Regions from separate parts of the Lysobacter sp. CA196 genome, predicted to be linked through region 1. Evidence: riboswitches for the same ligand, from Rfam matches in the RefSeq annotation. Region 1 holds a riboswitch; the other holds the start of a gene.
What was found. Region 1 has a riboswitch for S-adenosylhomocysteine ahead of ACTOWK_RS16175 (ATP-grasp domain-containing protein). Riboswitches for the same ligand answer to the same signal wherever they lie in the genome.
Positions count from the first base shown of each region.

Region 2: another riboswitch for S-adenosylhomocysteine. It lies ahead of ahcY (adenosylhomocysteinase); the one in region 1 lies ahead of ACTOWK_RS16175 (ATP-grasp domain-containing protein).

Region 1 covers NZ_JBQJIN010000019.1:6,586-17,104, forward strand. The annotation lists gene ACTOWK_RS16155 (nucleotide-binding protein) at 1-541, opposite strand, end outside; gene ACTOWK_RS16160 (AEC family transporter) at 723-1,631, opposite strand; gene ACTOWK_RS16165 (AAA family ATPase) at 2,009-3,499, shown strand; gene ACTOWK_RS16170 (gamma-glutamylcyclotransferase family protein) at 3,608-3,961, opposite strand; gene ACTOWK_RS16175 (ATP-grasp domain-containing protein) at 4,005-4,985, opposite strand; S-adenosyl-L-homocysteine riboswitch at 4,998-5,078, opposite strand; gene ggt (gamma-glutamyltransferase) at 5,373-7,103, opposite strand; gene ACTOWK_RS16185 (hypothetical protein) at 7,448-8,953, shown strand; gene ACTOWK_RS16190 (ankyrin repeat domain-containing protein) at 9,222-9,884, shown strand; gene ACTOWK_RS16195 (ATP-binding protein) at 10,259-10,519, opposite strand, start outside.
Region 2 covers NZ_JBQJIN010000002.1:320,673-331,191, forward strand. The annotation lists gene ACTOWK_RS04070 (sensor histidine kinase) at 1-140, shown strand, start outside; gene ACTOWK_RS04075 (branched-chain amino acid transaminase) at 426-1,340, opposite strand; gene ACTOWK_RS04080 (hypothetical protein) at 1,447-2,178, opposite strand; gene ACTOWK_RS04085 (M12 family metallo-peptidase) at 2,353-3,621, opposite strand; gene metF (methylenetetrahydrofolate reductase [NAD(P)H]) at 3,870-4,694, opposite strand; gene ACTOWK_RS04095 (GNAT family N-acetyltransferase) at 4,851-5,549, shown strand; gene ACTOWK_RS04100 (hypothetical protein) at 5,765-6,541, opposite strand; gene ahcY (adenosylhomocysteinase) at 6,942-8,387, opposite strand; S-adenosyl-L-homocysteine riboswitch at 8,460-8,579, opposite strand; gene ACTOWK_RS04110 (prolyl oligopeptidase family serine peptidase) at 8,840-10,519, shown strand, end outside.

The sequences.
Region 1 (10,519 bases):
GCGCGGTCATCACCACATAGGCCTGGCTGTCGCGGATCTGCCCGACCACCGGGTAGGGCCATTCGCGCAGCAGCTCGATGGCCTGCTGCGAGGCGTTGGTCCAGGGCTTGAGTTTGTTGCCGACCAGGCCGACGCGGAGCTGGCCGCGGCGCACCCGCGGGTGCTGGGCCAGGGTGTCGAGGAAGGGCACGGTCGCTTCGATGTCGAGGGTCGAGGGCTGGATCGGCACCACCACCGCGTCGGCGATCTCCAGGAAACTTTCCAGATCGTCGGCCATCGCCCCGGCCGGCGCATCGATCACGGTGCGCTGGGCGTCGTCGGGCAGGCTTTTGCGCCAGGCCTTGCGGCGGGTGCCGTCGAGCGGCAGCACCGCGCTCTCCAGGACCGAGCGGCGTTGCGCCCAGCGGGTCGAGGAACCCTGGGGATCGGCGTCGATCAAGGCCGTACGCAGGCCATCGAGGGCCGCCTGGGCGGCAAGGTGGGTGGCGATCGTGGTCTTGCCGACGCCGCCCTTCGAACTGGCCACCAGCACGGTCTTCATGCGAGCTCCCTCCGGATGGAATCCGCAGCGTACACCGGGGGTGTGGCCGGGGCCATCACGAGGTGGGGCGATCACGTTGTGGAACGATCCGCGGCCGGGTGTCGGCTCGCGGCGGGCGGTCACGACTGCCCTGTGATCAGCCCGGCTTTGATCGGCCCGCTCGTGATCGGCCCGCTTGCGACTAGCTCGGGGCGACCCGCGCCCACAGCGGCAGGGTCAGCAGCGACAGCAGCAGGCCGTACCCGACCATGGCCGCGGCCAGGCGCGGGGCGAGTCGGTGGGCGATCGCCAGGGCGCTGGCGGTGACCATCGACGGCATCGCCGATTCGAGCACGGTGGTGCGGGCCATCTCGCCGTGCAGGCCCAGCAACGGCACCAGCGCCCAGGCCAGGGCCGGCATCAGCGCCAGCTTCAGGGCCAGGCCCGACAGCAGCGGCTTGAGCTCATCGCGCGGCAGGGCCAACCGCACCGACAGGCCGATGGTCAGCATCGCCAGCGGCAGCAAGGCGTCGGACAGGCGTTGCAGGCCGCCGGCGATCCAGCCCGGCGGCTCGGCCGGCATCACCGTGAACCCGATCAGCAGTGCCCACAATGGCGGGAAGCGCAGGACCCGGCGCAGCATGTCGGCGGCGCCCGGCGGGCGGTCGCCGCCGTAGCGCGCCAGCACCCACAGGCCGAAGGTCGACAGGATCAGGAAGGCGCCGAACTGGTCGTAGATCACCGCGTACGGCAGGGCGTGCTCGCCGATCAGGGCGCGGGTCAGCGGGTAGCCGAGAAAGCTGGTGTTGCCGTGGGCGACGGTGAGCAGCAGCACCGCATGTTCGTCGCGGCGGAACTTCAGCCAGCGCGACAGCGCGCCGACGCACAGCACGGTCGCGGCCAACAGCAGCCACGGCACCGCGGCGATGCCGATCAGGGCCGGTTCCAGATGCAGGCGCGGTGCATAGCGCAACACCGCCGCCGGCAGGCAGACATACAGCACGACCAGGTTGAGCGTCTGCGCGGCGTTGTCGGGCAACACGCGCGAGCGCTGGAACAGATAGCCCAGCCCCAGCATGGCCAGGACCAGGGCGAAGGCGTCGAAAGCCATGGGCGGGAATCGCGAACGTCGGCGGTAGGGCATGGTCGCGGTTGCGCGGCGCGGGCTCAAGGCGGCTTTAGGCGTAGCTGCACTTTAGCGGGCGGGTTGGAAGCAAGAGCAAGAGCAAGAGCAAGAGCAAGAGCAAGAGCAAATCCCCCCTGGCCTCCCTTTTTCAAAGGGGGGGACGCATCGGGTGGGTTCGTAAAGGGGCCGCATTCGATGGGGAATCGTCGTCGATGCGGCGGCCCAGGCCGTTGCCCCCTTTGGCAAAGGGGGCGAACGACCGCGCAGCGGGCGTGGGGGATTTGCCGTTGCTCCTGCTCTCACTTTCCGAAGCCTACCGATCCGCGCGCCGTATCATGTCGCGTCCACGGAAGAACGGCCTCATGAGCGAACTGCAAGACCTGACGGCGCTGATCCGCGCCAACACTGCATTGATCGTGATCGAGACCCGCGACGAGTCGCGGGTGATCGAGCTGTTCCGCCAGGTGTTGATGAACGTCTGGCGGGCGCTGTACCGCTGGTCGATCACCGAAGGCCTGCGCCGGGTCGATTTCGACCGCGACGACGAGGAAACCGAGGTCGCGCCGGACATCTCCAACACCTTGCAGTCGATCCGCGACGCCGACCAGCGCGGCATCTATCTGATGTTCGATGCGCACCCCTACCTGGGCTACGCCAGCACCCAACGCCAACTGCGCGAGATCGTCCAGCGCCGCGGTTGCCAGCCGCACGTGCTGGTGCTGATCGGGCACAAGGTCGAGTTGCCGCCGGACCTGGAGTCGCTGGCGGTGCGCCACCGGCCGAGCCTGCCGGACGCCAACGCTTTGCTCAAGCTGGTGCGCGAGGAAGCCGAGAACTACATGCGCGAGCACGGCGGGCGCCGGGTCGAGAGCGACGCCGAGGTGGTCAAGCAGATCGTGCGCAATCTGCAGGGCCTGGACCCGGTCGATGCGCGCCGCATCGCGCGCCATCTGATCTTCCGCGACGGCGCGATCGGCCCGGACGACCTGCCGGAACTGGCCAAGCTGAAGTTCGAGCTGCTCAACCGCTCCGGCCACCTGCATTACGAATACGACAGTGCGCGCATGAGCGAGGTCGCCGGCGCGCGCCGGATCAAGCGCTGGATCGAACAGCGCCGCGGCGTGTTCGTCAGCGGCGATGCGCCGCCCGGGCTGGACCCGCCCAAAGGCATTTTGCTGCTCGGCGTGCAGGGCTGCGGCAAGTCGATGATCGCCAAGGCGGTCGCGGCCGGTTTCGGGGTGCCGCTGGTGCGCCTGGACTTCGGCACCCTGTACGACAAGTTCCACGGCGAGACCGAGAAGAATCTGCGCGCGGCCTTGAGTTCGGCGGAACAGTTGTCGCCGGCGGTGCTGTGGATCGACGAGATCGAGAAAGGCCTGGCCGGCGACGGCGGCGACAGCGACGGCGGGGTGTCGCGGCGCGTGCTCGGTTATCTGCTGACCTGGATGGCCGAGCGCAAGTCGCGGCTGTTCCTGGTCGCGACCGCCAACCAGATCGATGCGCTGCCGCCGGAATTGCTGCGCAAGGGCCGTTTCGACGAGATCTTTTTCGTCGACCTGCCGGTCGCCGAAGTGCGCGAGGAATTGTTCGCCGGCCATCTGCGCAAGCGCGCGTTGAAGCCGGAAGGGTTCGACCTGGCCGGGCTCGCGCTGGCCAGCGACGGCTTCTCCGGCGCCGAGATCGAGCAGGCCATCGTCGCGGCGATGTACGCCGCGCATGCGGCGAACACGCCGCTGGCGGAGTTCCAGTTGCGCGCCGAGCTCAAGCAGACCCGGCCCTTGTCGGTGGTGATGAGCGAGCAGGTCGCGGCTCTGCGCGAATGGGCGCGCGGGCGCACGGTCGCGGCGGACTGAGGGTTCTTGCAACGCCGGGGATCGCGCGGCGATCCCCGGCGTGCGTTTTTGCGGGAGGGTTTTGCGGCGAGCGCTTGATCGGTCTGCCGTCAAGCGCCGACCGCCGCATCAGCCGCGCCGCTTCACGTACACCCACGCGCGCCGGCCCGACGCCAACTCGGCCGGCACGCGTTCGTAATCGTCGACTTCGTAGGCGTCGGCGTGAGCCAGTTCTGCGGCGGTGATCGCGAACACCATGCCGTCGACGCGGTCGTGCGGGTCGCCGCTGGCTTCGACGATGGGGTGATAGGCCTCGCCGCTGGTGGCGAGGACCTGCGCGTCTTCGATCTTGACCAGGCTGCGGCGATAGCCGACCAGCGCATCGGCCTCACCGGCGAGCAGGCGGCCGAAGGTGGCCTGCTGCACGCCGGCCTGCTGCAGGGTGCCGTAGGAAAACAAGGATTCGCTGAGTTCGGTAGGCATGCGGGCTCGGTTGCGCCGCCTCGCGGCGGCGCGGTGTAAAGGCTTATCCAGCGTCGAGCGTCGCCGATTCGCGCACGCTCGGCCAGCGCCGCGCCAGTTGTGCGGCGAACAAGGCCGCCGCCGGCGGATACGCGGCGAAGTGCAGGAAGGGTTCGATGAATTCCAGCTCCATCAGACGGAAGCCGTCGGCGGTCATCACCCCGTCCACGCGCACATAGGCCTGGTCGCGATAGCCGAGCTCGGCGACCGCGTCGAGCGCGTGCCGGGCTGCGGCGAGAATCGCCGGATCGGGCTCGGTCAAGCTCGCGCTGCCGCCGAAATCGGTCTGCACGCGGTAGTCGCCGGCATGGGGTTTCTTGAGCACGGCGTGGCTGTAGTGGCCGTCGAAGAACATCAGCGACCACTCGCCCTCGGCGACGATCTCGGCCATGAACGGCTGCACCAGGTAATCGAGTTCGCGCGGCAAGGCCGCCAGCGATTCGGCGAAGGCGGCCTGGCCGACCCGGCCGCGCACGGTATGCCAGGCGCCGCCGCTGACCGTGGGCTTGATCACCACGTCCTGGCCGGCCATCGCCGCGACCGTCTCGGCGAGCGCATCGCCGCGCGCCGAGACGGTCGGGATGATGGCGACGCCTTGAGCGGCGAGTTCGAGCAGGTAGCGCTTGTTGCTGTTCCAGCGCAGCAAGGGCAGTTCGTTGGCGATCGGCAGGCCGAGCGCCTCGATGCGGTCGTACCAGGCGAGGAAGTCGTCGTAATGGCGGAAATAGTCCCAGGTGGTGCGGACCAGGACCGCGTCGAAGCGCGTCCAGTCCACGGCCGGGTCGTTCCAGACGCAAGCGACCGGCTCGATGCCGTGGCCGTGCAGGGCGTCGACGAGACCGGCATCGTCGGGGTGGAATTCGGCATAGACCGTCGAGGTGACCAGGGCGAGCTGGAAGGGCTTCGAGGACAGGGCATGGGCGCCGATCGCGGCACCGAGGTGGAGCTTCGCGTCGTCGGACGCGGTATGAGAAACAACGGGCATGACGCCTCCTGGATCGGGAGGGCGCCCTTGTCTCGGCATCGCGGATCGAGCGTGGCGGAACGCGTCGGTTCCGTCGCAGCACCCCTCGGTCCGGACTGCGGATCGGCCATGAGGGCGATCCGCAACTGGTGCGCGGCGTCGTGACGACGCCGCGCGAATAGTGTTCGACAGCGGTGTCACTGCTGTCAATCGCGGCGGTCGCTTTATGAGTAGGAGCGGCGCGAGCCGCGACCGCGCTGGTTCGTGACGCTGCGAGGTCGCGACTTGCGTCGCTCCTACCCCGAAGCCGCTGGGGGTTGTGGGAACGGCGTGATCCGCGGTTGCGTCGGTTCATGACGCTGCGCGGTCGCGACTCGCGTCGCTCCTACCCTTGAAGCAGAAACTTTCTCAATACCCCGCGGCCTGGCCGTCCTTGCGCGACTCGCTGGCGCCGACGTAGCCGCCGTTCGGGTTGACCATGATCGCCTGGTAACCGCCGTAGGGGCCGTGGGCGAAGCGCACGCTGTGGCCGCGGCGCATCAGCTCGCGCACGGTCTCGTAGGCGAAGCCGCTCTCCAGGTCGAGTTCGCCGCCGTCGCTCATGACCGTGGCTTGGCCGGCCGGTTCGGTCGAGCCGTCGTGCTGCAGGCGCGGGGCGTCGCCGGCTTCCTGCAGGTTCATGCCGAAGTCGATCAGGTTGATGACGATCTGGGCATGGCCCTGCGGCTGCATCGCCCCGCCCATCACGCCGAACGACAGCCAGGGCTTGCCGTCCTTGGTCACGAACGCGGGAATGATGGTGTGGAAGGGGCGCTTGCCCGGCGCGAACGAATTGGGGTGGCCTTCCTTGAGCACGAACTGCTCGCCGCGGTCCTGGAAGATGAAGCCCAGGCCCGGCGGGGCCATGCCGCTGCCCATGCCGCGGTAGTTGGACTGGATCAGCGACACCATCATGCCGTCGGCATCGGCCACGGTCATGTAGATGGTGTCGCCTTCGTCGAGTTCCTTCGGCGTGGCGGGCTGCACTTCGCGCAAGGCCTTGTCCATCGAAATCAGCTTGCGCCGCTGCGCCGCGTACTCCTTGGAGATCAATTTCGCGACCGGCGATTTCGAGAACGCCGGGTCGGCGTACCAGCGCGCGCGGTCGGCGAAGGCCAGTTTCTTGGCCTCGGTGAACAGGTGCAGGTGCTCGACGCTGCCGAAGCCGTAGGACTTCAGGTCGTAGGGTTCGAGCAGGTTGAGGATCTGCAGCGCGGCGATGCCCTGGCCGTTCGGCGGCAGTTCCCAGACGTCGTAGCCGCGGTAGTTGGTGCTGACCGGCTCGACCCATTCGCCATGGTGGGCGGCGAGGTCGTCGTAGCTCAGGAAACCGTCGTTGGCCTTGAAGTAGGCGTCGATGGTGTGGGCGATCTCGCCCTTGTAGAACGCATCGCGCCCGCCCTTCGCGATCTTCTCCAGGGTGTTGGCGAGGTTCGGGTTCTTCCACATCTCGCCGGTGCGCGGGGCGCGGCCGTCGATGGTGAACTGCTCCTTGAAGCCCGGCCACTTCGACAAACGCGGCACCGAGGCGTTCCAGTAATAGGCGATGACCTCATGCACCGGATGGCCGTCGCGCGCATAGCGGATCGCCGGCGCCAGGTTCTCGGCCATCGGCTTGCGGCCGAAGCGTTCGTGCAGGGCGAACCAGCCGTCGACGGTGCCGGGCACGGTCACCGGCAGCGGGCCGTGCGGCGGAATGTCCTTGAGCCCGCGTTTCTGGAACTCGGCCAGGCTCAGCGACTTGGGCGAACGGCCCGAGCCGTTGTAGCCGTAGAGTTTTTTGCTCTTCGGGTCCCACACGATCGCGAACAGATCGCCGCCGATGCCGTTGCCGGTCGGCTCCATCAGGCCGAGCGCGGCGTTGGCGGCGATGGCCGCATCGACCGCGCTGCCGCCGGCCTTCATCACGTCGAGCGCGATCTGGGTGGTCAGCGGATGCGAGGTCGCGGCGATCGCGTGCGGGGCATAGACCTCGCTGCGGGTGGCGAAGGCCTTGCCGCTGATGCGGTCGGCGGCCGGTGCGGACAGCGGCAGGGCGAGCGCGCAGGCCAGGGCGAGCAGCGCCAGGCCGCGGCGGGGCGCGGTGATCGGTCGGGACATGCGGTGCCTCTCCAGGTGAAGCCCGACCATAACGCAGCCCGGCGACCGCGCGCCTGGGCCGAAGGTTGACCCGCCAGGCGCCGAACCGGATCGGGCGGCTTGGCTACCTCGCTTTCCGCCCCTGCCGCTTTCCGCTCCTGCTGCTGCTTTCCGCTCCTGCTTCTGCTTCGCTCTCCGAGTCCCGAGTCCCGAGTCCCGAGTCCCGAGTCCCGAGTCCCCAGTCCCAAGTCCCAAGTCCCAAGTCCCGAAGTACCCTAGGGTTAACCCTAGCTCGGGCACGTACCAGCTGTTTCTGCACAATCCGCGTCCATACGCTGCGTTCAAGTACCCAGGGGGTGGCCGCGATGAGCTTTCCAGAGTTCGACAGTGCGTTCCGTTTCGCCCAGTTGCCGAATCTGATCGATCACCTGCTGCACCCACAGCCGTCGTCGCAGCCGCTGCCGCAGGAGACCGCGCCGCCGGTCACCCTGGCGAGCGCTCCGGTCGAGCTGCCGTACTCGCCGTATGCGCCGGTCGACACCACCGCGCAGGAGCCTTTCAGTGAACAGCTCTACGGCCAGCAGCCGCAGAAGGCCATCGACACTTCGCTGGCCGAGCTGTCCAGCGACGTCTACAAGACCGACGGCACCGGCACCACCGGCTGGACCCGGCTCACCCCCGAGCAGCTGATCGACCTCAAGGGGCCCGACGGCAAGCCGGCCGGCATCGACCCGGCCTCGCTGGAGACCGAAGGCACCAGCTTCCGCGCCGCGGTCTACACCAACAACAACGGCCAGTACGTGGTGGCCTTCGCCGGCACCAACGGCTTCAGCCCGTTCGGCGACGGCGACATCGCCAACGACGTCGGCCAGGGCCTGGGCTTCGAGACCAGCCAGTACAAGCAGGCGGTCGCGCTGGCCAAGGAAGCCGAGGCCGCGTTCGGCGACAACGTCGTGTTCACCGGTCACTCGCTCGGCGGCGGCCTGGCCTCGACCGCGGCGCTGGCCACCGGCAACACCGCGGTGACCTTCAATGCCGCCGGCCTCAGCAACGACACCTTGCGCGACCTGGGCTTCAGCCCGCACGACGCGCGTTCGCAGGCCGAGGACGGGCAGATCCGCCGCTACAACGTCGACGGCGACCCGCTGACCGGCGTGCAGCAGAGCGTCGAAGTGCTCAACGGCACGCCCGATGCGGTCGGTTACGAGCTCAACCTCGAGCATCCCGAGGGCTGGCCGAACGTGCTCAGCGCGCACGGCGCCGCGACCGTGATCGAGGCGATGAAGACCCAGACCCCGACCCCGACCGAGAGCATCGAAGGCGACGAACTCGGCGTCCTCGACCGCATGGCCGAGACCGGTTCGGAAACCGCGATCGACCTGCTCGGCGACGGCGCCCAGGAACTGATCGACCTCGGCGTCGACGCCTTCAACGTCGGCTACGACTTCGGCGGCGACCTCGACGGCGTGATCAACAACGAATACGCCGACGGCCGCTACATCGACGGCACCTTCAAGCTCACCGGCGACCTCGCCGAGGGCACGCTGAACCTGGCCGGCGACGTCGGCCGCGGCGGCTTCAACCTGGTCGGCGACGTTGCCGAAGGCAGCGGCGAACTGGCCGGCGGCCTGATCCGCGACCTCGGCGAATACGTCGGCCTCAAGGATGCCGGCGACACCCTCGGCGGCTGGATCGAGGACGGCGGGCAGATCCTCGGCGACGTGTCCGAAGGTGCCGGCGAACTGACCGAGATCGTGTTCGATGGCCTGGGCACCGCGACCGAGGCCACCCTCGACTTCGCCGGCGATGTCGCCGAAGGCACGGTCAAGGTCCTCGACGACGTCGGCAGCTTCCTCAATCCCTTCGACTGAGACTCGGATGCGAGCGCGGTGACGGCATGAGCGCGCGGCAGCGGGCTCGGTCGCCGCGTCCGCGCGCGAACCGCATCGGCATCGCTTACCCGTCGGCGCGGCTGCGCTACGATCCATGCATCCGGCTACGGTCGTCTTCCAGAGCAGGCGCCTCGTCATGAATCTTCCGCATCCGAACCCGCGTGGCGCAGCCTCGCGCGTGATGGCCGCCGCCATCCTGCTTATGCTGTCGGTCTGCACGGCGTGTGCAGGCCCGGGAAACCGATCGATGCAAGCCAGCGAAGTCTTCCCCGACCTGCGTAGCGCCGAACTGGCCGAGGCCGCCGCCGACGGCAATGCCGCCCGCGTGCGCGAGCTCGCCGCGGCCGGCGCCAACCCGAACGCGCGCGGCGCCAAGGGCACCACGCCGCTGCAGTGGGCGCTGTATCACCGCAGCAGCGGCGGCATGGAGGCCCTGCTGGGGGTCGGCGCCGACCCGACGGTCGGCAGCGACGATGGCATGACCGTGGTGCATCTGGCGGCGATGGCCAACGACCCGCGTTACCTGCGGGTGCTGCTGGATCGCGGCGCGAACCCCGACACCCCGAACACCGTCACCCAGGCCACCCCGCTCGCGGCGGCCCTGATGGGCGAACGCGCCGACAACTTCAAGGCCTTGCTCGCCGCCGGCGCCAAGCCCGACCTGGCCGACCGCATGGGCAACACCCCGCTGCACCAGGCCGCCAAGGTCAACGAATTCGGCCATGCCCTGGAACTGCTGCAGGCCGGCGCGAGCCCGAACGCCCGCAACGTGCAAGGCGCGAGCTTCCAGCGCTTCATGTTCATGACCCCGGAGAGCGTCCTCACCGGCCAGGCCCGTCGCGAACGCGAAGCGGTGATCAAATGGTTGCGCGAGCACCAGATCCCGATCGAGGATGCGCAGGCGAAGTAACCGCGCGCTGGGGCGACGGAAGCAGCAACCGCAACTGCAACAGCAACAGCAACAGCAACAGCAACAGCAAATCCCCCGCGCTGCGGAGGCGATGGCTTCCGGTTCCGCGCCGGGCGCCGCCCCCTTTTTCAAAGGGGGCGAATCGGCGGGCTCGTTCGGAAGGACTTGAGGCGATCGTTGTTGCGGTTGCGGCTGCCACCGCCACTGCGGCTGCCACCGCCATTGCGGCCGCCACTGCCACTGCCACTGCCCACTGCCGCTGCCGCTGCCTGCGTCATGGCCGCCGCAGCGGCAGTTCCCCCCTTTGGAAAAGGGGGGCTAGGGGGGATTTGCTCTTCGCGTCCTCGCGTCGGGACTCATTGTCACCACCGCCCTCACCGCAGCCGCCGCAAGCGCTCCAATGCGGTTTCCAGGTCGCTCAGCACCGCCAGCAACGAGGCCCAGTCTTCCGCCTGCGCGGTCTGCTCGACCGCGTGCGCGGCTTCGCCCAGTTCGCTGGCGCCGATCAAGGCGGCGGCGCCCTTGATGCGGTGGGCCTGGCGGCGCACGCCGTCCAGGTCGCCCTGGGTGCGTGCAGCCTGCAACTCGGCCAGGTCCTGGCGGGTGACGGCGAGGAAATCGTCGAGCACTTCGGC
Region 2 (10,519 bases), on a different contig from region 1:
ACCGCGGCACCCATGCCGGCCACTCGCAAGGCGGCGGCATCGGCCTGTCGATCGTGCGCCGCCTGTGCGAACTCTACGGCTGGGACGTGCGGGTCAAGCCCGGTGAGGTGATGGGGGTGGTGGCTACCTTGACGTTTTGAGTTGCCGGGACTGGGGACTCGGTTAAAAGCCGGGACTCGGGGCTCGGGACTGGGGACTCGGTTAAAGCCGGGACTGGGGACTCGGGACTGGGGACTCGGTAGAGCAAAAACAAAAACGCCCGGCTTCGTCGAAGCTGGGCGTTTTGTTTTTTATGGATCAATCGAGAACGAGGTTGGACTTCAGCTATCAGCGAACCGCTTTACGAGTCCCGAGTCCCGAGTCCCCAGTCCCGGCTCCCAACCGAGTCCCGAGTCCCGAGTCCCCAGTCCCGAGTCCCGACAGCTTCAGCGAACGGGCTCCAACCACCCGTACTTATCCGCCGTCTTGCCATTGAACAGACCGAAGAACAGTTCCTGGATGCGCTCGGTGACCGGGCCGCGGCGGCCGCTGCCGACCTGGCGGCCGTCGACCGAACGGATCGGGGTGATCTCGGCGGCGGTGCCGCACATGAACAGCTCGTCGCACAGGTACAGGTATTCGCGCGGCAGGTCGCGTTCGATCACTTCGATGCCGACGTCGCGGGCGAGGGTGATGATGGTGTTGCGGGTCAGGCCGTTGAGCAGCGCGGCGCTGACCGGGGTGGTGTGCAGGGCGCCGTTGAAGACCAGGAACAGGTTTTCGCCCGCGCCTTCCGAGAGCAGGCCGGTCGAAGCCAGGGCGATGCCCTCGCCGAAGCCCAGGCGACGCGCTTCGCGCGCGACCAGCTGGCCGGACAGGTAGTTGCCGCCGGCCTTGGCGCCGGCCGGGATGGTGTTCGGCGCAAACCGCTGCCAGCTCGACACGCAGGCGTCGATGCCTTCCTCGAGCACGCTCGCGCCGAGGTACTGGCCCATCTTCCAGGTCGCCACGGCGACGTCGGTCGGGGTGTCGGCCGACAGGCCGAAACCGCCAAGGCCGCGGTAGGCGACCGGACGCAGGTAGTCGGTGGTGTGGCCGTTGGCCTTGATCACTTCGTGGCAGGCCTGGTTGATCTGCTCGACCGAGTACGGGATGCCCATGTCGTAGATCTTCGCCGAGGCGAACAACCGGGTGTTGTGGTCGTTGAGGCGGAAGATGACCGGACCCTGCGGGGTGTCGTAGGTGCGAATGCCCTCGAATACGGACGAACCGTAGTGCAGCGCGTGCGACATGACGTGGGTGGTTGCTTCGGCCCAGCGCTTGATCGCACCGTTGTGCCAGATCCATTCGGGGTATTGCATCGTCGGCTTCCGTGGTGGGGTTGGGGAAACCCCTATTGTGCCCTGCCAGCCGGGTTCAGGCCCAATCGAGCGGCGTATGGAAGCCCATGCGGAGCCGGGCGCACGCTCAGCCGCCGCGGATCCACCAGCAGCCGAAATGGCGGTACAGGCCGAATACGGTGCGCGACGGCGTCACGCCGTTGGCCATGGTCTGCTCCAGGCGCAGCGCCACCGGCGTGCGTCGGTGTGCGACCGGCGCTGCGGGTGGCGGCGCTGCCGTGGTGCCCTCGTTGGCGTCGTCGGGCGCTTCGGCCGTGGCGGCGCCGGCCGGGCTGCCCAGCGGCGTCGCTGGCGGCGGGATGGGCGGCAATGGCGCGGTGGCGGCATTCGGCGCGGCCGGCGGCAGGGTGGTCCAGGCGCCGCCGCTGGGTTCGGGCGGCGGCGGTGCCGGCGACGACAGGATCGGGGCGATGTCGAGCAAGGGGCGCTGGGCGATCGCGTCGAGCCGCTGCAGCACCGCATAGCCCTGGTCGCCGGACATGCCGGCCCAGTGATAGGCCGAGGCCAGGCGGTTGCCGTCGTGGGCGTCGATCGCGCTGGTGATCAGCCCGACCAGGTCGCGCAGATTGCGCGCGCAGCCGCCGACATAGGCCTGTTGTTGCTTCTGCTGGGCGGCGGCGCCGCGCGGCAGGCGGTCGACGCCGCCGACCGAAGCGCAGTCGCGGTCGGTATAGACCGAGTTGCCGTGGGTGTCGGTGCAGCGACGGATCTGCGCCGATGCGGCGCCCGGATACAGCGTCGCCACGGCCCACAGGGCGGTCAGCGACAACGACAGACAGAGGCGGACGAACGAAGGCATCGGCGAAGACTAGCGCTGAGGGCCGGTCAGGGACAGTGCGGCGATGCCGAAAGGATGCCGCGGGCACATCGGCCGGCGGCGAATACGCTGCGAACGCCGCGGCCGGATCGCCGCGGCGTCGTGCGAGGACGCAGCCCGCAGGCTGCGCCCTTGCGGCTGTCGCCTAGGCGGCGATCAGCGGAACGCACCCACGGTGGCGGCGCGTTCGTTGAGCACGCGGGCGTTGTTGCTCTTCGCCGCGGTGCCCATCGGCACGCCGTTGTAGGTGATGTTGGGGTTCGACCAGTAGTTCAGGCGCGGACAGTTGGAGCCGCAGTTGTAGGCCATGATGGTGCGCCAGGTCTTGTTCGGCGCCCAGTAACCGTGACCGTAGGCATAGGCGGTATTGGTGCCGTTGCTGGGGTCGTGGTGAGCGCCGAAGTTGTGGCCGATCTCGTGGGCGAAGCTGTAGTAGCCGGTCATGCAACTGTGGCCGACCACGCTGAAGGCGCTGGCCGCGTTCGAGTTCAGATAGCCCAGGCCGCAGTACGCCGGGTCGGTGATGATCAACACGTTGACGTCGGCGGTGATCGTGTTGCGGGTGGCGTGGTAGCCGTCGAGATAGCCGTCGCTGGTGCCGCGGAAGCGGCTCAGGTCGGTGTCGAAACCGGCGCTGACATAGCTGTTGGTGTAGTTGCCGGCCAACTGGAAGCGCACGTTGACCGCGCTGTTGGCGAAGCTCTGGTTGCTCTCGGTGATCGCCAGGTTGGACTTGGTGGTGATGTTGCCGACCGCATTGGCGGCGGCCTGGGTGTAGACCACCATGACCCGCACGGTGACCGGCGCCTTCTCGCCGGCAGCGGCCTCATTGAACTTGGGGTCGTTGAGGAAGGGCACGATCGGCTTGGCGGTATAACCCGCGGCCGGGTGATCCGGCGGCATCAGCGCCTCGTTGATCAGGCTGATGGTGTGGCCGCCGTTCTTGAGCGGATCGATGCGGTAGAGCTTGCCGCCGCTGCGCACCGTGCCGGACATCTGATCGCCCTGGCGCACGATGGTGGCCGATTCTTCCGGATCGCCGATGAGTTCGGCACCGGTGAACTGGTTGATGCGCTTGAGCTGGGTGTTCGGGTCGCCGACCAGGCCCTGCCAGATCACCACGCCGTCGGCCTTGCGCTCGGCCTGCAGCTTGTGCGCCTTGAGGCTGACGCCGGGTGCGAGGTTGAGCAGCAGCTCCTGTTGATTTTCGGTGATCTGTGCGGTGTTGGCGCGGACCAGGTCGACCTTGACCGCGGCGCGCTCGGCCTTGACGGCCTGGTAGGCGGTATCGGTATTGGCGCTGCGCACCTGACTGACGGCAGGCGAAGAGAACAGCGGGGCCGGTTCGGCGGCCGAGGCGGCGCCGGCGAGGCCGAGCGACAGAGCGATGGCGAGGTTCAACGGCAGCAGCTTGCGTGCGGACATGATGCGCGCTCTCCAGTGAGGACCGCTGCGCGTCGGGGCACGGGGCCTCGACGGCGGTCTCGAGGGCATCGCCCGTCGTGGCGATGCATCCTGCTGGCAGTGAGCTACCGCGCCGTCTCGCCGCTCAAGACCGAACTTGTCGCAGGACAAATCGGAGATGAGACCTTTGTTAGCAATTCGTCATCAGCGCTGCGTGCGCAAGGTCGATTCTTGACGCTTGCACTTGTTCTTTCAGGTGCCTGAATGCTTCAGGCGATGCGCGACAGCACCGTCAGGGTCGGCTTGGCCAGGTTGAGCGTGTAAAAGTGCAGGCCCGGCGCGCCGCCTTCGATCAGGCGGCTGCACAGCTGCGCGACCACATCGGCGCCGAACTCGCGCACGCTGTCGGCGTCGTCGCCGTAGGCCTGCATGCGCTGGCCGATCCAGCGCGGGATCTCGGCGCCGCACAGGTCGGAAAAGCGCCGCAACTGGCTGAAGTTCGAGATCGGCATGATCCCGGGCACGATCGGAATATCGATGCCGGCCGCGCGCACGTCGTCGACGAAACGGAAGTAGGCGTCGGGGTTGTAGAAGTATTGGGTGATGGCGCCATCGGCGCCGGCGCGGACCTTGCGCTTGAAGTTCTCCAGGTCCGACAGCGCGTCGCGCGCCTGCGGGTGGGTCTCCGGATAGGCCGCGACTTCGATATGGAAATGGTCGCCGGTTTCGGCGCGGATGAACTCGACCAGTTCGTTGGCATAGCGCAGGTCGCCGGCGCTGGCCATGCCCGAGGGCAGGTCGCCGCGCAGGGTCACCAGGCGGCGGCAACCGAGTTCGCGGTAGCGCGCCAACAGCTCGCGGATCTCCGCGCGGGTGCCGCCGACGCAGGACAGATGCGGCGCCGCATCGAGGCGATGCTTCTCGCGCAGGCGCTGGATCGTGTCGGGGGTGTAGCTCAGGGTCGAGCCGCCGGCGCCGAAGGTGCACGACACGTAGTTCGGCGAGTAAGGCCTGAGCTTGGCCGCGGAGCGGTCCAACTGGGTGCGCTGCTCGTCGGTCTTGGGCGGGTAGAACTCGAAGCTGATCGGCAGCATGGGCGAGTCGCACGGTGGTGGGTGCTCGGATAATATCTCTCTATCGCGATGAATGGAATAAGGCTGTTTCGGCCAAGATCCGGGTTTGCCTAAACTGGGGTCGTTACCCCGCCGAGCGGAGCTTCCCTATGAGTACGATCCGATGAGCGCAACCCGATGAATTCAGGCCAGCCCCACGTCCTCGACAACCCGATCTGGTCGTCCCTGCGCAGCCGCCATGCGGCGCTGGCCTTGAGCGCCGGGCCGTTGGCGCGCTACCCGGCGCAGATCGCGCCGTTCATGGGGGTGGCCGAGGAGGGCGCCGATGCCGAGGCCGCACTGGCCGAGCTGGTGCGTTGGCAGGACACCGTGCTGCTGCTAGACCGCGCGCCGGCGATCCCGGCCGGTTGGGAACTCAAGCACCTCGCCGACCTGGCGCAGATGATCTGCGAGGCGCCGATCGCGGAGGACGGGATGACCGACGACACGAGCGATATCGTCGAACTCGACGAACGCAGACGCGATGACGTGCTCGCCTTGACCGCCCTGGTGTATCCGCATTACTTCCGCCCGCACACGATGGCGCTGGGCCGCTATTTCGGCGTCTACCGCGACGGGCGCCTTGCGGCGATGATCGGCGAGCGCATGGGCATGGAGGCCTACACCGAGATCAGCGCCGTCTGCACGCATCCCGACTTCAACGGCCACGGCCATGCGCGGCGATTATTGAGGTTCCTGTCCAACGACAACCACGCCCGCGGGCGGATTCCTTTTTTGCACGTCAGCCATGAAAACCCGCGCGCGGTCGAGTTGTACGAACGCAACGGCTATCGCCTGCGGCGGGATATTCCGTTTTGGTCGTTGCGGCGGCTGTAGGAGGCGCGTTTGCTGTTGCCGCGCATGGCTATCGTTTGAGCGAAAGCCGGGACCCACACGGCGCAGGCTTTCTGGATCGATGCCTCGTCATGCAGTTGCGTGTCGCGGCTTGCGCCGCTCCTACCCTTGGTTGCGTAGCTTTTGGGTAGGAGCGGCGCGAGCCGCGACCGCGATGCTGCGGCCCGCGGCGTTACTCCCGCTCATCCGCGGAACGTTCAAATCCCCGGAATACCAGGGATATCGTCGGGCAGATCGATATCGGGCAGATCGATGTCCGGCAGGCTCACGTCCGGCAACAGATCGAGATTCAGATCAGGCAGGCCTACCGGCGGTAAGTCGGTGATGTCCGGGAACCAGGATTGTTCGGTGAGGCGATCGAACAGGCGTTCGCCCTGTTTGCCGACGGCGAGCGACGGCCCCAGCGGGGTAAAGGCGAAGGGACCGGCATCGCGCAGGTATTGCACGCCGGTGTCGCCGAGGATTTCCGGCACGTCCTCGGGTTCCAGTTTGCCGATGGTGATCTTGGTCTGGTCGATGCCTTCCTGGTTGAGCACGTCGCCGATGTCCGGGGTCAGCGCGATCACCGTCAGGTCCTGCACGGATAGGCCGTACAAACCCGAATCGACGTAGGCATCGGGGTGCGACGCGAAAGCGAAGCGGCGGAACGCGGCCGAATCGCGCTCCAGCTCGGCGAAACCTTGCGGGTCGCGGATGCGGTAATCCTCGATCGCCGTCTGCAGGGCGAGGGTGGTCTTGTCGCGCCATTCCAGCCCTTCCGGCGACAGGTCGGTGCGGTCCAGGGCGGCGAACCGCTCCATGTATTTGTCGCCGTAGCCCAGGTAGTAGTCCGGCGGCTCCACGCCCGGGTTGCGCGCCTGGAAGTCGGCGAGGCGTTGTTCGTAGTAAGTCTGGGTGCCGACCTCGACCGGCGCCGGATCGTTGGCGGGCGGGGTATAGCTCGGAAACGACGGGCCGTCGATGGGGCGGATCATGGCGCGCTCCTGCAGGATTTCGCTGCCAGCCTAACGGCCGCGATTGCGTCTGCCAGCCTCGGTAGGACCCTAGGTCGGTGGGCGATTCGCCGATTCAGTCGTGAGGGATTCAAGTGTGCCTCGTGAGCCATTCAATCCAGTCACCGGGTCTATGCATCGCTCGTGCTGCATGGTGGTCGCGGCTTGCGCCGCTCCTACCCCAAAGCCGCGTATCAGGGGTAGGAGCGGCGCAAGCCGCGACTGCGATGCTGCGCTTGGCTGCGCCGCTCCGTCGCCTCGCCGCTCGCACCAGGGCCTGTCCGCCCGATCGTACGGCCCTGAATCGGCGCCGCACACAAAAAAACGGGCGCCGAAGCGCCCGTTTCTCTTGTCGCATCGATCCGCCTTGCGGCGGGACCGGTCAGTAGCGGTAATGGTCCGGCTTGTACGGGCCGTCGACCGAGACGCCCAGGTACTTGGCCTGGTCGTCGGTCAGGGTGGTCAGCTTCACGCCGATCTTTTCGAGGTGCAGACGCGCGACTTCTTCGTCGAGCTTCTTCGGCAGGATGTAGACCTTGGCTTCGTAGGTTTCCTTGTTCGCCCACAGCTCGATCTGCGCCAGGGTCTGGTTGGCGAACGAGTTGGACATCACGAAGCTCGGGTGGCCGGTGGCGCAACCGAGGTTGACCAGGCGGCCTTCGGCCAGCAGGAAGATCGAATTGCCGCCGGCGAAGGTGTACTTGTCGACCTGCGGCTTGATGTTCAGGCGCTTGGCGCCCGACGCGGCCAGCGCATCGACCTGGATCTCGTTGTCGAAGTGGCCGATGTTGCAGACGATGGCCTGGTCCTTCATCTGCTGCATGTGGGCCAGGGTCAGCACGTCCTTGTTGCCGGTGGTGGTGACGTAGATGTCGCCGCGGCCGAGGGTGCTCTCGACGGTGTTGACTTCGAAACCTTCCATCGCCGCCTGCAGGGCGTTGATCGGGTCGATCTCGGTGACCACGACGCGGGCGCCGTAAGCGCGCAGCGAGTGGGCCGAGCCCTTGCCGACGTCGCCGTAACCGCAGACCACCGCGACCTTGCCGGCCAGCATCACGTCCATCGCGCGCTTGAGGCCGTCGGCCAGCGACTCGCGGCAACCGTAGAGGTTGTCGAACTTCGACTTGGTGACCGAGTCGTTGACGTTGATCGCCGGGACCAGCAGCGAGCCGGCTTCGGCGAGCTGGTACAGGCGGTGCACGCCGGTGGTGGTCTCTTCGGAGACGCCCTTCCAATGCTTGACGACTTCGTGCCAGAAGCCCGGACGCTCGGCATGCACGCGCTTGAGCAGGTTCTTGATGACCTGTTCTTCGTGGTTGCCCGACGGGGTGTTGACCCAGCCGTCGCCATTTTCGAGTTCATAGCCCTTGTGGATCAGCAGGGTGACGTCGCCGCCGTCGTCGACGACCAGTTCCGGGCCGCGGAACTTGACCGCGCCGTCGCCCGGGAAGGTCAGCGCTTCCAGGGTGCAGTCCCAATACTCTTCCAGCGACTCGCCCTTCCAGGCGAACACCGGCGTGCCGCTCGCGGCGATCGCGGCGGCGGCGTGGTCCTGGGTCGAGAAGATGTTGCACGAAGCCCAGCGCACGTCGGCGCCGAGGTCGCGCAGGGTCTCGATCAGCACCGCGGTCTGGATGGTCATGTGCAGCGAGCCGGTCACGCGCACGCCCTTGAGCGATTGCGCGGCGGCGTACTTCTTGCGGATCGACATCAGGCCCGGCATTTCGTGCTCGGCGATGTCGATTTCCTTGCGGCCCCAATCGGCCAGGGTGATGTCGGCAACCTTGTAGTCGCCTTCGGTCGAGAAGGTCTTCGGTACTGCGTTCATGCTGTGTCGCTCCAGTTCTTTGGGGAGCCGGCGGATGCCGGGTCCGGCGAGTCATCGCTCGAAAGCGATCGCTCAAACCGGGCGCCGTTGGGACTACGCCTCGCCGAGCCTGGCCGTCATTCTGGAAGTCCGTAGCGGGTACGGGCTTTGCGGAAAGTTCCGCGGATGACGGTCGCAGCGCCCCTCGGCGGGCTGAGCGCGCAGTATATCGCGGCGCCCATGACCGCCGCACGGCGCCGGGCCGGATGCGCCTGAATATGACGTTCATCGCGGAACCGCGCGGACCGCGCCGGGGCCGTCCCGAACAGCCCCTATGGCATAGGCCGGCGACCGCGGCCGCGGGCTAAGCTCGGGCGGGCCGGCCCCGACCGAAGCCCAACGGCACGGCCGCCATGCGAGCCGATGCAGGCAGGGCGCCCCGGGATTTTCATCACTCACGAATCGGATCGAGCATGAACTCAGCCGCGCGACGCATAGGCCACATCAGTCTGTCCTCTCTGAAGCCGCCATCACGGGCCCTGCGTTGGCCGGGTTTGTTGCTGCTCCTGCTGCCGGTGGCGGCGACCGCGCAGACCGCGCCCGGCAGCGGTTATCAGCTGCCGCCGAAGGCCTTGCAGGCCATCGTCGACGCACCGCGGCCGCCGCAGATGTTCACCAGCCCGAAGCGCGACCGGGTCGCCCTGGTGCAGACGCCGTCGCTGCCGGGCATCGAGGTGGTCGCGCAACCCGAACTCAAACTCGCCGGCCTGCGCATTCATCCGCGCACGCGGGCGCAGAGCCGCTTCGCGTTCGGCGCCGGCCTGAGCCTGCTCGATATCGCCAGCGGCAAAAGCTCGAACGTGGAAGGCCTGCCCACGCCGTTGTCGTTGGCGACCCTGGAGTGGTCGCCCGACCAGCGCTGGATCGCCTTCAATCGCGTCGACAGCGCCAGCGGCGCGAACGAGCTGTGGTTGGTCGAAGTCGAACAGCGCCGCGCACATAAGCTGGTGTCCGGCGTCAACACCGTGTCCGGCCGCGGTTATGCCTGGATGCCCGACAGCCGCCGCCTGCTGGTGCAGCTGCAGCCCGAAGGGCAGGGCGAAGCGCCGCCGGCGAACGCCACCCCGACCGGGCCGGCGATGCAGGAAACCGAGATCAGCGCGACGGTGCGGCAGATCCGCACCTATCAGGATTTATTGCGCAACGAGAGCGATGCGCGCGTGTTCGAGTACTACCTGCGTTCGCAACTCGCCACCGTCGACCTGGCCGGTGCGGTGGTCCGCGCCGGTGCGCCGCAGTTGTACCTGGCGGCGACGCCGTCGCCGGACGGCCGCCATGTGTTGGCGACGCGAGTCGAGCGGCCGTTCTCGTATCAGGTGCCGGTGTCGATGTTCGCCCACCGCATCGAAGTGTTGGCGCCGGACGGCAAGTTCGAGCACGAGATCGCGCGTTTGCCCTTGGTCGACGGCTTGCCGACCGGCAACGACGCGGTGCCGACCGGCGTGCGCGAGATCGCCTGGCGCGGCGATGCGCCGGCGACCCTGGTCTGGGCCGAGGCCCAGGACGGCGGCGACCCGGCGCGCAAGACCGAGATTCGCGATGCGGTGCTGATGCAGGCGGCGCCGTTCGAACGTCCGCCGCAGACGCTGATGCGCCTTGGCGCGCGTTACGCCGGCGCGCATTGGGGCCGCGGCGACCTGGCCCTGGTCGACGAGTCCTGGTGGAAGACGCGGCAGACTCGGCAATGGCGGATCGCGCCGGACCACGGCGATCGCGCCCCCGAGCTGGTGTTCGAAGGGCTCAGCGAAGACCGCTACAACGACCCCGGCGAACCGGTCAGCATCCGCGACGCCAACGGCCAACGCCGCCTGCTGACTGCGGCCGATGGCGCGAGCCTGTTCTACATCGGCCAGGGCGCATCGCCGGAAGGCGACCGTCCGTTTCTCGACCGCTACGACCTGGCCGACCAGCAACGGACGCGGCTGTTCCATTCGCAGGCGCCGTATTACGAAACGCCGCAGGTCGTGCTCGACGATCGAGGCCAGCGATTGTTGACCCTGCGCGAGTCGCCGACCGAGCCGGGCAATCTGTATTTGCGCGATCTGTCAGCCGCCGACGCGGCGCCGCTCGCACTGACCCGTTTCCCGCATCCG